Regions from separate parts of the Kluyvera sichuanensis genome, predicted to be linked through region 4. Evidence: predicted binding sites of a transcription regulator. Region 4 holds the regulator's gene; each other region holds the start of a gene.
What was found. Region 4 encodes LexA, which represses DNA repair genes until DNA is damaged. Its sites were predicted from a motif close to TNCTGTATGTACATACAGNA; they were not measured.
Positions count from the first base shown of each region.

Region 1: the regulator LexA is predicted to act here: its motif matches at 2,102-2,121, upstream of sulA (SOS-induced cell division inhibitor SulA).
Region 2: the regulator LexA is predicted to act here: its motif matches at 2,326-2,345, upstream of rmuC (DNA recombination protein RmuC).
Region 3: the regulator LexA is predicted to act here: its motif matches at 2,436-2,455, upstream of umuD (translesion error-prone DNA polymerase V autoproteolytic subunit).

Region 1 covers NZ_CP162271.1:381,207-385,420, forward strand. Annotated here, with positions in the region: gene matP (macrodomain Ter protein MatP) at 1-71, shown strand, start outside; gene ompA (porin OmpA) at 155-1,216, opposite strand; gene sulA (SOS-induced cell division inhibitor SulA) at 1,571-2,080, opposite strand; gene AB2B48_RS01785 (TfoX/Sxy family DNA transformation protein) at 2,299-2,916, shown strand; gene yccS (YccS family putative transporter) at 2,906-4,214, opposite strand, start outside.
Region 2 covers NZ_CP162271.1:3,957,554-3,961,767, reverse strand. Annotated here, with positions in the region: gene AB2B48_RS19050 (ubiquinone biosynthesis protein UbiJ) at 1-2, opposite strand, end outside; gene ubiE (bifunctional demethylmenaquinone methyltransferase/2-methoxy-6-polyprenyl-1,4-benzoquinol methylase UbiE) at 17-772, opposite strand; gene rmuC (DNA recombination protein RmuC) at 873-2,282, opposite strand; gene AB2B48_RS19035 (CZB domain-containing protein) at 2,682-3,119, shown strand; gene udp (uridine phosphorylase) at 3,173-3,934, opposite strand; gene AB2B48_RS19025 (dienelactone hydrolase family protein) at 4,172-4,214, shown strand, end outside.
Region 3 covers NZ_CP162272.1:91,784-95,997, reverse strand. Annotated here, with positions in the region: gene AB2B48_RS24695 (hypothetical protein) at 1-229, shown strand, start outside; gene AB2B48_RS24690 (plasmid partitioning/stability family protein) at 627-1,277, opposite strand; gene parM (plasmid segregation protein ParM domain-containing protein) at 1,280-2,248, opposite strand; gene umuD (translesion error-prone DNA polymerase V autoproteolytic subunit) at 2,472-2,900, shown strand; gene umuC (translesion error-prone DNA polymerase V subunit UmuC) at 2,909-4,177, shown strand.
Region 4 covers NZ_CP162271.1:4,075,299-4,079,512, reverse strand. Annotated here, with positions in the region: gene zur (zinc uptake transcriptional repressor Zur) at 1-394, shown strand, start outside; gene AB2B48_RS19565 (CsbD family protein) at 450-659, opposite strand; gene dinF (MATE family efflux transporter DinF) at 796-2,115, opposite strand; gene lexA (transcriptional repressor LexA) at 2,184-2,792, opposite strand; gene AB2B48_RS19550 (diacylglycerol kinase) at 2,892-3,260, opposite strand; gene plsB (glycerol-3-phosphate 1-O-acyltransferase PlsB) at 3,389-4,214, shown strand, end outside.

The DNA.
Region 1 (4,214 bases), 1.4 Mb from region 4:
AAGAGAAGTATGCGACGAAGATGTCCAGCCTGAAGCAGGATCTGGAAGCAATGCTGGGCAAAGAGAAGTAGGCGATACCGCTGCTATAATGTCGGTTGCTTTAGATTCAGACCAAAAAAACCCCGCAGAGCGGGGTTTTTTATTAGACGAGAACTTAAGCCTGAGGCTGAGTTACAACGTCTTTGCTACCTTTAACTTCGATCTCTACGCGACGATCTGGTGCCAGGCAGTCGATCAGCGCAGCTTTCGCTTTCACGCTGTCACAGGTGTTGCCAGTAACTGGGTTAGATTTGCCCATGCCACGTGCGGAGATTTTGTCAGCTGGGATACCTTTAGATACCAGGTAATCAACAACGGACTGTGCACGTTTTTCGGACAGACCCTGGTTGTAAGCGTCAGAACCGATACGGTCGGTGAAGCCCAGAACCACTACGGAACCTTCTTTAGGATCCAGGTTGCTCAGCTGGGAGTACATCTGATCCAGAGCCTGCTTACCTTCTGGTTTCAGAGTAGCTTTGTTGAAGTTGAACAGAACGTCAGACTTCAGAGTGAAGTGTTTGGTCTGTACTTCTGGAGCTGGAGCCGGAGCTGGAGCGATTACTGGAGCTGCTGCATCCTGCTGGCCGAAGCGGTAGGAAACGCCTACGCTCAGCATGCCGTTGTCAGGACGTACGCCAACGCTGTTTGCGTCGCCGATGTTGTTAACCCACTGGTATTCCAGACGGGTAGCGATGTCACGAGTAACAGCCCACTCAACGCCGCCAGCGAATACTGGGGAAACGCCGGTGTCGTGGTTTTTACCAACACCATCGGTGGTGTTGTTGGAATCAGCACGCCATACCATGCCGCCCAGACGGGTGTAGATGTCCAGGTCGTCGGTTACTGGGTAGCCCAGTTTAGCGGTCAGCTGTACGCCCTGAGCTTTCAGTGCGCCGCTTGTCGCGGTACCAGTGTATTCCATACGACCCAACCAGTCGTAGCCCATTTCGAAGCCAACGTACGGGTTAACCTGGTAGCCACCGAACGCGCCTGCGCCAAGCTGGCTGTTGTGGGTAGAACCGTCGTTGTTCAGGGAGCTGTTGTACCAGCCGGTGTCATGGAACTGGGACCAACCCAGTTTACCACCTGCGTACCAGGTGTTGTCTTGCGGAGCGGCCTGCGCTACAGAAGCGAAGCCTGCCAGTGCCACTGCAATCGCGATAGCTGTCTTTTTCATTTTTTGCGCCTCGTTATCATCCAAAATTTGCCATGAAGTTCTAAATAGACTCACGGTTAAATCCTTCCACCGGGGGCGTGGCTTAATAAAATACTCAGCAGATAACTGCGGTTAAGCTTGAGCACCCCTGGCGATGTAAAGTCTACAACGTCGCTCGAAACTTACAAGTGTGAACTCCGTCAGGCTTATGAAAAAAAAAGAGTTGTATATGCAATATTTAACAAATATGTCGAAAAATTAATCGATATAAAATACCGCGAACCGCACCAGACAAGCATTCTGTCTAAAATCAGCCGAAAAATCGTGGAGATAAAAAAACCGCAAAAAAAATCCCAGGAATAATCCTAATTTCACTCAATGATACAAATTTGAGTGAATTTTTAGCCCATTAAATTGTCCTGTTGGGTGAGATGTAGACTGAACTGGTCGCATAATGAGCACCATCGCGTTACCTTCCTCCGCAGCACGTTGTAATCGGGCATGTTCTTCTGCTGATAATTCATCCGTCAGCCAGCCGATAACCACACTATAATTTCCAGTCCGGGATGCCCGAACCATAGAATCAAGCATGTCGTATGAGGACATCTGGCGCAGTTGCATGACTTTCGTTAGCGGCAGACCGGATGACTGTACCCACTCGCGGCTTAACTTTTGTTGCGGCGTTAGCCAAAGCTGCCAACGGGACTGCTGACCGAGCTGCTGCAGCAACGGTAAGAGTAATAGCTGCGCCATCATTGGCTGATCTTCCCGATAAAGAACTTCGCTGATTAAAGCAGCAGACGGCGCTTTTACAGAGGTAAAAGTATGGGAAGCGGTAGTGGTTGCCGCAGCAGAAGAACGATTTACAACACCAGAAGTATACATAGTTAATCCAGCCCTGTGGGTTACTGTATGGATATACAGTACTACCCTGAAGATTAAAGATCAACCTCATTTTCTGAAAGCAACTCGCAAAAATGCACTCTAAATGCCCCTGATGGTAAATTCACCTTGCCGCGCCGAAAGAACGCGCCTATGTTGCTTATTATGCCTTCCATTAATTAATTTAATACACCCATGTCCATGATTATTAAGGATTAATCATGAAGAAAATATCGTATAAACGGATTTATCAGTCCCAGAAATACTTTTCGCTGTTGGGCAAAATCAAGTCACGGGCGCTGTTCGGCGGCTACAGCCTTGCCGTCAACAATGCGGTGTTTGCAATGGTTTCTGAAGGGGAACTGTACCTGAGAATGTGCGAGGAGAGTGCGCCATACCAGGCTAAGCATTCGCCTCCATTATTAACATTACGCAAAAGAGGATGTTCACAGCAGTTAAAATATTTCCACGTCGACAATATGCTTTGGTCCGATCAGCCGACGTTATTACAGCTTGGACAGTTCTCGCTGGCAGACGCACGGCGGGAGAAAATCCAGCAGGGGCCGCAGAGGATTAAAGATCTTCCCAATCTTTCTTTTCATATGGAGCTGTTGCTGAGTGAAGCGGGCATTAAGGATGTTCGAATGCTACAGCAGATAGGTGCGGAAGAGGCATGGCTCGCGCTTCGTCGCATTCGCAAACAGATCAGTATTAATGTGCTGTATTCATTGGAAGGGGCGATTGTCGGGGTTCATGCCGCAACGCTCCCGGCGCAGCGGCGCCAGGAGTTGCTGGAATGGGCATTAGCCAATGCCCGTACAACTGATGTTATGCCATAACCTGCTTTTGCAGGCGGCAGATTTCAGGTAACAACGAAATCATCAGGCCGATTTGTTGCAACACTAATGGCTCTTTGCTGTCTGGGCGAGGATCGAGATGTTGGATTCGCGCGGCTAAGCCGCTTAATGCCTGCTGCACCCGCTCTTCATCGGAAGGCTGGTGGTGCAGGGCATCGTCGACGTAGCATACCGCATCGTCCAGAAGAGCCAGTATTTCTGCCGTAGCCAGTTTTTCCCTATGGGCTCCCAGGGCGGAAATATAGCTGGTGAGGGTATGGTTCAGGCACAGCAGACGAAACGCCGTCTCTTGCATTTCGGCGGTTACTTTCGGTTCGCTCGACATATTAGAGACCACGGAGGCTAACTCGGCATCGCGATTATGGGCATCTCGTCGTGCGATTCGATAGGCCAGCCGGTTATCGCGCCCCTGGTGGTATTGTTCAAGAATCGCATCCAGATAGCGGCAGTTGGCGTCTACCGCGCGCTCCAGCACGCGAGGAAGGTTGCGGAACTTCCAGTCAGGCCAGATAAAGCTGACGGCGACCCAGGCTATACCGCAGCCAATTAACGTATCCACCACGCGCGGCAGCGCCACTTCGAAGCCCTCGCCGAGCAGATTAAAGCACAGCAGTACCAATAACGTGATAAACATCGTCGCGTGGGCATACTGAACGTTGCGAAACGCAAAGAACAGAACGCCGGTGACAACAATCAGCGCCAGTTGGCCCTCAAGCGAAGGTACCAGCCATAGAATCGGCAGCCCAAGCGCCACGCCGACTAGCGTACCGATGATACGCAGCGCCAGGCGATGACGGGTGGCGTTATAGTTGGGCTGGCAGACAAATAGGCTGGTGAGCAAGATCCAGTAGCCATGCTCTAAACCGGTGAACTGAATAAACGCATAGCCTGCGCATAGCACCAGCGACATACGCACTGCGTGACGAAATAGCGCCGACTCCGGCGACATATTGCGGCTCAGGCGCGAGCGAATGTCGGCAAAACCGTGCAGGCTGTCGTCCGCTAACAGGGTTTCCGTTTCGCTTTTCGTCTGAGACTGCAGTTGTTCTGACTCGATGGTCGCCAACTGCGCATCAATGGCGCGCAGGTTGTTGAGTAAAAAACCGAGCGCTTTCATCTGTTCTGGCGCAGCGCCGCTGGCGCGAACGCGGTCTAATGCAGCATCGAGATGGGAAAATGCGCGCTCAAACCGGGCATCGTGCTGGTAGGGCGTACGCAGCAAAATAGCTTTTGCCAAATCCTGACAGGCCATCGATTGCATGGAGAGCAGTCGTTGGAAG
Region 2 (4,214 bases), 120 kb from region 4:
ATGTGGCCCCCGCTTATCAGAATTTATAGCCGCGATGCAGCGCGACAATCCCTGCCGTCAGGTTGAAGTACTCAACGTTTTCCAACCCAGCGTTCTGCATCATCTCTTTCAGGGTGTCCTGATCGGGGTGCATACGAATAGATTCCGCCAGATAGCGGTAGCTTTCGGCGTCGTTTGCCACCATTTCGCCAATACGCGGCAGGATGTGGAACGAGTAGGCATCGTAAGCTTTACTCAGCGGGTCGATAACCGGCTTGGAGAACTCCAGCACCAGCAGGCGTCCGCCCGGCTTCAGTACGCGATACATCGAGCGCAGCGCTTTGTCTTTGTCGGTGACGTTACGCAGGCCAAAGGAGATGGTGATGCAGTCGAAGGTGTTATCCGGGAACGGCAGCGCTTCAGCGTTTGCCTGCACGTACTCCACGTTACCCACCACGCCGATGTTGCGCAGCTTTTCACGGCCCATTTTGAGCATCGAGTCGTTAATATCGGCCAGCACCACGCGGCCGGTTTCACCGACCATACGCGAGAATTTTGCCGTCAGGTCACCGGTGCCGCCCGCCAGATCGAGGACCGTCTGTCCACGGCGCACGCCGCTGCAATCAATGGTAAAACGCTTCCAGAGACGATGGATACCGAATGACATCAGATCATTCATCACATCGTATTTTGCGGCGACAGAATGGAAGACATGCGCCACCATGTTTTCTTTCTGTGATTTGGCGATTGTTTGAAAGCCAAAGTGCGTCGTTTCTTGTGAATCCTCAACCATCTCTATGCCTGCTTATCAAGAAAATGTTCATGGAGTGTAACAGATTGGACGCAATTGCCCTACGATTCCACCCCGTTACCAAACCCGTGCGGCGAGCGTTTTAGCGACGTTCGGCGGCTAACGGATTGTCATCATTCGTGTCTGTGTCGTCACGCAGTCGAAAATCATCGTCCTGCGCCGTCGCCTGTTCAACCAGTTCCGGATTAATCTCGCGTTTTACCTCCACCCCAAGGTGGCGGAACGCCTCGGCCTGCGTAAGCAGGTTGCCGCGCCCGGTAGTGAGCTTTTTCATCGCCTGTCGGTAGTTTTCCTGCGCTTTATCGAGGCTTTGACCGATAGCCGACATGTCATCCACGAAAAGACGCATTTTGTCATATAAGCGGCTCGCACGTTCAGCAATATGCTGCGCATTACGGCTCTGATGCTCATAGCGCCAGAGGTTGGCGATAGTCCGCAGCGCCACCAGCAGCGTGGTCGGGCTGACCAGCATAATATTGTTTTTCAGCGCTTCGCTAATCAGTTCGGGCTGCCTGTCCAGCGCCAGCAGAAAGGCGGGTTCAACGGGGATAAACATCAGGACGTAGTCCAGCGATCGTAGCCCCGGCAACTGCTGATAATCTTTACGACCTAGCATGCGGATATGGTTACGCACCGCCGCAATATGCTCCTGCAGCGCGGTTTCGCGGGTGTAGTCATCTTCAGCGTTAAAGTAACGCTCGTAGGCCACCAGCGTCATTTTGGCATCCACCACCACGTCTTTACGGTGCGGCAGGCGCACGATAACGTCCGGCTGCATACGGGAGTTCGCGTCCGTATTGATGCTGACCTGGGTTTCGTATTCATGCCCTTCACGCAGACCAGAAGCCTCTAATACGCGCGTAAGCACCACTTCCCCCCAGTTACCCTGGGTTTTGTTGTCGCCTTTTAGCGCGCGGGTCAGGTTGACCGCTTCCTGCGCCATCTGGGCGTTGAGCTGCTGGAGGTTACGAATTTCATGTGCCAGCGTGTGACGCTCGCGCGCCTCCTGCCCAAAGCTCTCCTGAACCTGACGGCGAAAACCATCAAGCTGCTCGCGAAGCGGCGTGAGCAGGCCGTGCAGGCTTTGGCGGTTTTGCTCCTCCACCCGGCGGTTGCTCTGTTCGAAGATGCGGTTGGCCAGGTTTTCAAACTGCTCGCTCAGGCGCTGCTCGCTGTTGAGCATCAGGCGGTACTTTTCGTCGCCGTGCTGACGTGTGGTCTCCAGCAGCGTGGTGACTTCCCGCAGGTCGACCTCCAGCGAGGCGTTTATTTCTCGCAGGTTACGCAGCTCGTTATTGAGCAGCTCGCACTCTTCCCGCCAGTGGGCGTTCTGGGCAACCTGCTGTTTTGCCGCACTCAGCTCACCGTACACGTCGCGTTCTTCAGCCAGCTGTTCGGCACGCTGCTGCGCCACGCGATAGCTCGCCGCCAGCCAGCCAATCACGATGCCCGCCAGCGCGACCAGCGCATAAATCACCACGGCAATATCCACAATGCCCCCTGCATAAACCGGTTATCTGCACAAAATAGAATTGTGCTGTATAAACGTCCAGTTTTAAAGCGGTTTCCTGCGAGCCTCCACGCAAAAAGAGAGAGATGAACCTGCAGAGTGCTATTTATATAATAAGTAATATTTCTCATATCATTTTCAAAAATTATTTAAACAGCAAGGAAAATATACAACGAAAGAGTAATAACAAATATATATATTACAAAAATATATTTATAATGTCATTGCCTGGCAACATAAATTACCATACCCTTAATAAGTATATTATCCCAGGCAACTACAGCAACGCCTAATAATATAAGAATAAATTTATTAGTTATTAATCCCTATGAGCAATACGACTATAGAACATAGATAGCAACCATAAACATGGAGAATATTATGGAATTTAGCACATGGATAAAAAAGAGAATTGCAGGTGAAAATATTAGCCTTGGCATTCCTAAGGAACAGCAAAACCTGAACGGCTTAATCCTTGAAGAGGCCATTGCTTTTCATATTGCATGGCGTGAACGCTGGATTACCGCCCTGCGAGAGCATCGGGAAGATGAGTTTGATGCTGCACAGGTCTCTAACGATGCGTTGTGCCAGGTTGGTGAATGGATATATAACGAAGGCAAGTCATTAGCTAAACATCCTGAATATGAACGCTTTCGTGAACTCCATGCACAGTTTCATCAATGTGCCGGTTCTATTGTATCGCTACATAAGAAAGGCCATTTTATGGAGGCGTTAGCGACTGTAAAGAATGAACTGATGCCATTGTCAGAAGAAGTGGGATTATCTCTGGGCGAGTTATTAGAAGCCTCACAACATTAAATTGCCGAATATAAAAAAGGCCTCGTATGAGGCCTTTATACTTGAGCATTCCTTTACAGCAGGCGGCGTGCCGCTTCCACCACGATTTTCACCGCGTGGCTTTCAGTCTGCTTCATCGTCTCAGCGTTCGGGATTTCCTGCTGGGTACGGTTAACGATAACGCCAGCAACCATCCCCGCACGCAGACCCTGGCTTGAGCACATGGTTAGCAGCGTCGCGGATTCCATCTCGTAGTTCATTACGCCCATTGACTGCCACTCTTCCATCGAGCCTTTGTAGTTTCTCACTACGCGGCCGGAGAAGGTGTCATAGCGTTCCTGACCCGGATAGAAGGTATCGGAAGAGGCGGTTACGCCGATGTGCGTGGTCGCACCTACGGCTTTCGCCGCTTCAACCAGCGCAGTCGTACACGCGAAGTCAGCGACTGCCGGGTATTCCATCGGCGCAAAGTGCAGGCTCGCCCCATCCAGACGGACGGAAGCGGTGGTCACCAGAACGTCACCGACGTTGATATGCGGCTGAATGGCGCCGGTGGTGCCTACGCGCAGGAAGGTGCGGATACCCAGTTGGGCCAGTTCTTCCACGGCGATAGAGGTGGATGGACCACCGATACCGGTAGAGCAAACGATCACTGACTTGCCATCAAGTTCGGCACGCCAGGAGGTAAATTCACGGTGAGATGCCAGTTTTACCGGCTTTTCCATTAGCGCGGCGATCTTTTCCACACGTTCCGGGTCACCTGGGACGATAGCGAGTGTAGCCCCTTGAAGGTCGCTTTTGGTGAGGCCGAGATGAAAAACATCAGACTTGGACATAAAGAACTCCTCTGTGGTTCAGTTTTGTCAGAAGAAGCAAAAATGTACTTTATAGAAGACCACAACATCTTTTCGTGACCACAATCACTAAGAATTAAAAATATTACATTAAATTCCACGCAATTAGTGATTCACATCACATTAACAAGTTATTGTTACTCCCTGCTGACCAAAAATACGCCGCATTCAGGCAATGTGATTTGGCTATGAGTTCATTAAAAGGGTACGGAGAATGCCATGACAACCAACAGACAACCTGGATTTGCCCCTGCGGCTTCAC
Region 3 (4,214 bases), on a different replicon from region 4:
GGATTGTACCATCGGTACATATATCAATACACGAACTGCCCCTGATTCAGCCATAAATAAATCGGAAGAATTATACGGTGGTTTAATTTTTGGCCATGCAGATAACCTTCAGCATATTGCTTTTAGAAACTTAAAAGGAATAACACCGAAAGAATACTTTAAAATAAAATATACTCCCGTCATTCTTGGCAAGACAGCACTAAATAAGTTAGGTCCTAGATATACTTAATCCCCACATGGGCCCTAACATTCTCACTAAGATAAAAAACTTGGGCTATGTTATGTCGCTGAGGACTTAAAGTTCTACTCAGTAAGTAAGAAAGGCCCGCTGATTAAGCAGGCCTTTCATGTCGACGTACAGACAGAACTTATTTCTTGGCATAATCGTTCAGAAAGTTACCGAAAAAAATGCAAGCCAGAAACATTAACTGAAGCATTATTATTAGTGCCAGAGGAACGTGGTCCATGATCAACAAAGGGACTATGGACAGTATTGAACCTAAAAAGAACCAGCTGCCGATTTTCTTGATATTCTCTGGCCATAAGTGTTGTGGTACCTGCTTCCGGCGGAGATAGGACACAACAACTTTTAGAATCCATTGTTTTGGGTTGAGCATGGATCACCCTCAAAAGATTTTTTTCATGTTTTCTTTGACTGTGTTTCTACCAGATGCAGGTTTCTGTTCAGAGGACTTAGCTTCCTTCGCCACTGCCGGCATATCTTTCAGCGTGCTTAAGCCCAGCATCTTATCTGTCAGTAACTGTAGTTCCTGAATGGAAACGGGCGGTTCAGGCATACTCGATAACAACTTCACAAATCTGGCATCGAGGTCGTGTATCGCGCAGCCGGCAATCACCAGTTCTCTCAACAGTGAATTACGTCTACGCGTCGACACTTCGCCTAAAATGCTCATCAGTAATCCGGCGTTTACATCGTCGTTAATCTTCAGCGAAAAACGCCGGCGTTCTGACGAGCTGGAGAGTTTATCCGGCGACCAGGGATAGGTTTCCTGATCCGAAGTTTTTAAGAGCTCTCCTTCCCCTGATAGCAGTGCCAACAAACCGGCAAAAAGTCCTACCTGCATCTGACCGGCAAACAAAGCAGTCAGCACGGAAGGAAGACGCATATCTATCCGATACATGATGGCCCCGGATATCGCCGCTGCGCGGAGAAATTCGCCGCGCAGTGGTTGTGATGTCCGTTCAATAGTCGCCTGAGCCCGCATATCTGTTGGGTCATCATGGTAAAGGTAAATAGAAAAATTGCCTGCAGGCACGATTAATCCTCTTTCTGGAAGAGAGCAATTTCGCGCGCCAGGGCCAGCTGAGGTTCAGAGATTACTTCTACGCGCTCCTTCGCCAGTGGCCATGCGCTCCGAATAGCATCTTCAATCAGTGTTGCGCCGCCACCAGTCAGCAGCACGCGGTTCACGTTGCGGAAGTTCGTCAGTTCACTGACGATCCGAACACCCAGCGATTCAATTGCTTCTTCAATTTTGTCAACGACATAGTCAATTCTTGAAGCATCATTAATGATGCTGTTAAGAAATGCACGATCTTTTCTGCTGCGAATAACCTGGTCAGCAATTAACGGGCTGGTTTCAGTATCGGCCGCGCGCAGTGCCGCTTGCGCAGCTCGAGTCACCTGGGAGACACCAATCGATGGGTTACCGTGAATAGCGCTAATGTCTTCAAATTTACCGACAATCACGCCAGCATCCAGCGTTGTTCCGCCGAGATCGATAATCAGCGTTGTTTCCCCTGCTCCAGGTTGAATCTCTGACAGGCGACTAAAAGATGCAGGTAACGACTCCGGCATAACAATGACATCGAGAACGTTAAACACCTCGCCCTTATTGAGGGAAATATCGCGCAGCAGGTTCGCTTTTTTGCGCGCGATATTCTCTTCGTTCTTCTGACAATCCTGATCATAGTACTCGCTAAGCGGTAACGTCACCGTCAGCGTCACGTCCTGCGGCTTTAGCCCACTATTCAGCAGAGCATGATGCACAGCCAGAAGATTCAAATCACCATACTGGTATTCCACGTTTGTGGTCGACACGGCATCACGGCTAACCCGGTCCCACGAATATTTCATTGAACCGATCAGGTAGTTAAACGCCCCACCGAAATCAGCCACTTTCCAGCCATGTCGGAATGAGTTTGGAGACACCGCTGTTTTCATCTCGCCGTGTTCAAACCATGCCAGTTTAACGTTAGTAGAACCATCATCACAGTAGACATTCATCATTTTGAACCCTTTGTTTTGCTCAATTTGAGCATAACAATACACCATTTACAGATTCGGTCAATTTATTTAGCTCAAATTGAGTTAAATAAAAAGCCATAAACAACACAACCATCATTCTCAGGTAACTTATTTGACTCAATTTGAGCAACTTATTGCATGATTGATTTTTGGTTTGTTGCTTATATACTGTATATGCATACAGTTATTTTAGAGGTTTAACATGTTGCGCATTATCACGCCGGTTGCAAATCCAGCACGCCAGACAAGCCCCCTGTTCATTGAACGATGCCCTGCCGGTTTTCCCAGCCCAGCGGCTGATTACACCGAGTCAGAGCTGGACCTTAATGAGTACTGTATTCGTCATCCCAGCGCGACTTACTTTGTGCGCGCCCTTGGGGACTCCATGACTGAGCTTGGTCTACACAGTGGGGATCTGATGATCGTGGATAAATCAGAGCGAGCAGAACATGGTGATATTGTCATCGCAGAAGTAGATGGCGAATTCACTGTGAAGCAGTTGCTATTAAGACCTCGTTTAGCGCTACACCCTATGAATTCGTCATATCCCACGCTGTACCCAGATCCTGACCAGCTGCAGATTTTCGGCGTCGTAACTGCCTTCATTCACAAAACCCGAGGTGCTAATTAATGTCCTCAATGTTCGCGCTGGCTGACGTAAATAGCTTCTATGCATCCTGTGAAGCCGTTTTCAGGCCAGATTTGCGGGGTAAACCTATCTGCGTCTTGTCCAACAACGACGGCTGCGTGATCGCCAGAAACGGGCCTGCGAAGAAATTGGGCATAAAAATGGGCGTACCCTGGTTCCAGCTAAAAAGCATGCAGTTAAGTGAAAAAATATACGTTTTTTCAAGCAATTATGAATTGTACGCGAGCCTCTCTAATCGAGTCATGGCGAGAATTGAGGAGATGGCAATTCGCGCCGAACAGTACTCAATCGACGAGTGTTTCCTCACCCTCCAGGGACTTGAGACCTGTATCAGCTATGAGGACTATGGGCGAAAGCTGCGGGAACACGTTCTTAACGGAACGGGACTGACCATTGGAGTGGGTGGCGGCAGTAGCAAAACTTTAGCAAAATCAGCCCAGTGGGCCTCCAAAGAGTGGCCGCAATTCGGCGGTGTATTGATGCTTGGCCCCGGTGACCGGCGGAGAACCGAAAAGTTATTATCACTGCAGCCTGTCGGTGAAGTCTGGGGAGTTGGCAGCCGTATTTCTAAAAAGCTGGCCACAATGGGGATCACTACTGCACTGCAGCTGGCGCAGGCAAATCCTGTTTTTATCCGCCGTAATTTCAATGTGGTACTCGAGAGAACTGTCCGGGAGCTGAATGGGGAGTCCTGTATCGCTCTGGAAGACGCTCCAGCCCCGAAACAGCAGATTGTATGCAGCAGGTCATTCGGAGAGCGTATAACGACGTATGAGGCGATGAGACAGGCTGTTTGCCAATATGCTGAACGAGCAGCGGAAAAATTGCGTGGCGAACGGCAGTATTGTCGCCAGGTAGCTGTTTTTATCAAAACATCTCCGTTTGCCGCCGAGCCTTACTACGGGAACGTGGCCAGCGAGAAGCTGATGGCGCCAACCAGAGACACCCGCGATATCATTACGGCCGCAGTTAAATCGCTCGATCGCATCTGGGACGATGGACATCGATATGCGCGCGCAGGTGTCATGCTCAATGATTTCACGCCGACTGGCGTTGCGCAGCTGAACTTGTTCGACGATGTGCAACCTCATGCCCGAAGTGACCAGTTGATGCAGGTACTCGATAAAATCAATAACTCCGGTACCGGAAAGGTCTGGTTCGCAGGCCGGGGAATTGCACCTGAATGGCAAATGAAACGCGAGCTTTTATCTCCAGCATACACAACTCGATGGAGTGATATACCGGTAGCCAGGCTGTAAAGCATTATTGATCTTAGAGAACGCCGGTAGTGCTCGC
Region 4 (4,214 bases):
GATTAGCGCCTACGACCTGCTCGACCTGCTGCGCGTTAAAGAGCCGCAGGCTAAACCGCCGACGGTTTATCGCGCGCTGGAGTTTTTGCTCGAACAAGGCTTCGTGCATAAGGTCGAATCAGCCAACAGCTACGTGCTCTGTCACCTGTTCGATCAGCCAACCCACACCTCCGCCATGTTTATCTGCGATCGCTGCGGCGTGGTGAAGGAAGAGTGTGCGGAAGGGGTGGAAGACATCATGCATGCACTGGCGGCCAAAATGGGCTTTGCCCTGCGTCACAACGTGATTGAAGCACACGGGCTGTGTTCGGCCTGCGTGGAAGTGGAAGCGTGCAGCGCGCACGAACACTGTCATCACGACCATACCATTCAGATTAAGAAGAAATCCCGCTAGCAGGCGCTAAACAGGGGGAGCGTACTTCCTTGTACGCACGGGCAGGAGGACGTTATTACCAGCGGTGGTTGTGGCGTTTGTCCCAGCTATCCACCTCTTTCTCGGCCTGATCTTTCGCGTAGCCGTAGCGTTCCTGAATTTTACCGACCAGCTGATCGCGTTTGCCTTCGATCACCGTCATATCATCATCGGTCAGTTTGCCCCATTGCTCTTTCACTTTACCTTTAACCTGTTTCCAGTTACCGCCGACTTCGTCTTTATTCATCATCGAATCCTCGATCGTCAGTGAGTGAATAGCAAAACCGATGCTTCAGGAAAGGCATCTTTTTCGCTAAGCGTGAGGTTAATTGTAGTCAGTCATTCTGAGGTCATTTCATTATTCGGAATCTTTAACCATTTTGTCAGGCAAACCAGCTGTTGTTTTTCCAGTGGCGACGCCAGATAAAGGCCAGCGATAGCCCGCGCAGTGCAAGGAATACGGCGAGCGCCAGCCACAGTCCGTGGTTGCCAAGCAGCGGCAGCGCCAGCATGGTGAGCGCAAACCCGGCGGCAGCCACCGCCATGCTGTTACGCATCTCCGCGCCGCGAGTGGCGCCGATAAACATTCCGTCCAGCAGATAGCACCACACGCCAATCACCGGCAGCACCGCCTGCCAGAGCACATAACGGTCGGCAAGCTGCTGTAGCTCAGGCAGCGACGTCAGCAGCGCCACAATATGTTCACCCAGAAGGGCGTAAATCAGCGCAAACGCCAGCGCCACGACGCCCGCCTGGCGGCATGCTGCGCGCCAGACCTCCAGCAACTTGCTGCCGTCGCGCGCGCCATAGGCCTGCCCGGAGTGGGCTTCCACCGCGTAGGCAAAACCGTCCAGCGCGTAGGCGGTGAAGGTCAGCATGGTCATCAGCACCGCGTTCACCGCCACCACTTCGCTGCCAAGGCGGGCACCGAAGACGGTCACCGCGCCGAAGCAGAGCTGGAGCAGCAGCGAGCGCAGCATGATGTCGCGATTGAGCGCCAGCAGGCGGCGAAAATCGCCCTGCCAGGCCGTTTTCAGCATCGCCCACGAGATCCCGCGCATCACCAGCACCTTGCGCGCCATCCCCAGCCCCACCAGCAGCGTGGCGTATTCGGCAATCGCCGTTGCCAGCGCCGCGCCCTGCACGTTCATGTGCAGTCCCATCACCAGCCACAGGTCGAGCACGATATTCAGCACGTTCCCCACCACCAGCAGCACGACCGGCGCACGGGCGTACTGCACGCCCAGCAGCCAGCCGAGCAGCACCAGGTTCGCCAGCGATGCGGGGGCACTGAGCCAGCGGATATCGAGGAAGCGCCGCGCCTGCTCCAGCACTTCGCCGCTGCCGCCAACGATGGAGAGCGCCAGGTTAATCAGCGGCGTTTTGAAAAGAATGATCAGCAGCCCGGCGCCCAGCGCCAGCATAAGCGGCTGCACCAGCGCGCGGGCCAGCGCCTGCGGGTTCTTCGCGCCAAACGCCTGCGCCGTGAGCCCGGTGGTACTCATGCGCAAAAACAGCAGCAGCATAAACAGGAAGCTGGTTGCCGTGGCGCCAATGGCTACGCCGCCCAGATAGACGGGGCTATCGAGATGGCCGATAACAGCGGTGTCGACCAGCCCCAGCAACGGCACGGTAATGTTGGAGAAGATCATCGGCAGCGCAAGGCGCCACAGCGCCTTATCGGCGTGAGTAAGTAGCGGCATGAGTTTTGACCAGAACGAAAAAAGGCTGCGATAGCGGAAGTATCGCAGCCATTAGAATGGGGGGAGAGTTACAGCCACTCGCCGTTGCGGATAACGCCAACGGCCAGCCCTTCGATGGAGAAGTTCTGCTGACGCAGATCGACCACGATAGGCTTAAATTCGCTGTTTTCCGGCAGCAGTTCGACGACGTTACCCTGTTTTTTCAGGCGTTTTACCGTCACCTCTTCGTCGATACGTGCGACCACAACCTGGCCGTTACGCACGTCCTGGGTTTTATGCACGGCGAGCAGGTCGCCATCCATAATACCGATGTCTTTCATCGACATACCGCTGACGCGCAGCAGGAAATCCGCGCTCGGCTTAAACAGGGACGGGTCAACCTGGTAGTGACCTTCGATGTGCTGCTGCGCCAGCAGCGGTTCGCCCGCCGCGACGCGGCCTACCAGCGGCAGGCCCTCTTCTTCTTCTACCAGCAGGCGGATACCGCGAGAAGCGCCTGAAACAATCTCAAGGACGCCTTTACGCGCCAGCGCTTTCAGATGCTCTTCAGCTGCGTTTGGGGAACGGAACCCCAAGCGCTGAGCAATTTCCGCACGCGTTGGCGGCATGCCCGTCTGGCTGATGTGATCCCGAATGAGATCAAACACCTCTTGCTGCCTGGTCGTTAACGCTTTCATTCCGCCCCCTGGGTGTATATACAGTTATGCTGTGAGTATATACAGCTACTGCCTATTTTGGAACCATAAAACTCACGAAATCAGGCAGTTTTCACGACTTTAGTGAAAATGAGACCACAGCAGCGTCGCCCAGGTGAACACCGCCACGAAAATAGACAGCAGAACCGCCGCCGACCCCATGTCTTTCGCCCGGCCGGAGAGCTCGTGATAATCTGAGCCGATACGGTCAACGACTGCTTCCAGTGCACTATTGAGAATTTCCACTATCATCACCAAAAGGACGGACCCGATGAGCAGGACACGGGTGATGGCATCGACATCCAGCCAGCAGGCGATAATAATCGCGATAACAGAGGCAACCCCTTCCTGGCGGAACGCCGCTTCATTGATCCACGCCGCGCGGAATCCTTTCCAGGAATAGCCCGCAGCTTTGATGATTCGGGTAATCCCAGTGGTATTATTGGCCATCTCAAGAACCTTTTTCGTTTTTACGTCAATGACAATGCTTGTTATGAGGCGGTAGAACAGAAATTTTACGGACTTTCTGATATTCTTGCCGCGCATTTGCATGATTAACCAGAGGCTTTACATCGTTTATGTCCGGCTGGCCACGAATTTACTACAAATTACTGAATTTACCATTAAGTGTTCTGGTAAAGAGCAAGTCTATTCCGGCACAACCTGCCCAGGAATTGGGGCTTGATACGTCGCGTCCTATTATGTACGTCCTGCCTTATAACTCTAAGGCTGACTTGCTGACGCTGCGCGCTCAGTGCCTGGCGCACGATTTACCCGACCCGCTTGAACCGCTTGAGATCGACGGTACGCTGCTGCCGCGCTACGTCTTTATCCACGGCGGCCCGCGCGTGTTCACCTACTACACGCCGAAAGAAGAGTCGATCAAACTGTTCCACGACTATCTCGACTTGCACCGCAGCAATCCTGACCTGGATGTGCAAATGGTGCCGGTATCGGTGATGTTTGGTCGCTCCCCAGGACGCGAAAAAGGCGAGGTTAACCCGCCGCTGCGTATGCTGAACGGCTTCCAGAAGTTCTTTGCTGTCTCCTGGCTTGGCCGCGACAGCTTTGTCCGCTTCTCGCCTTCCGTCTCTCTGCGCCGCATGGCTGACGAACACGGTACCGATAAAACTATCGCTCAGAAACTGGCTCGCGTCGCGCGTATGCACTTTGCTCGTCAGCGTCTGGCGGCGGTCGGCCCGCGTCTTCCTGCTCGTCATGACCTGTTCAAGAAGCTGCTGGCGTCAAAAGCAATCGCCAAAGCGGTGGAGGACGAAGCGCGCAGCAAGAAAATTTCCCACGAGAAAGCGCAGCAGAACGCCATTGCGCTGATGGAAGAGATCGCGGCGAACTTCTCCTACGAGATGATTCGTCTGACCGACCGTATCCTCAGCTTCACCTGGA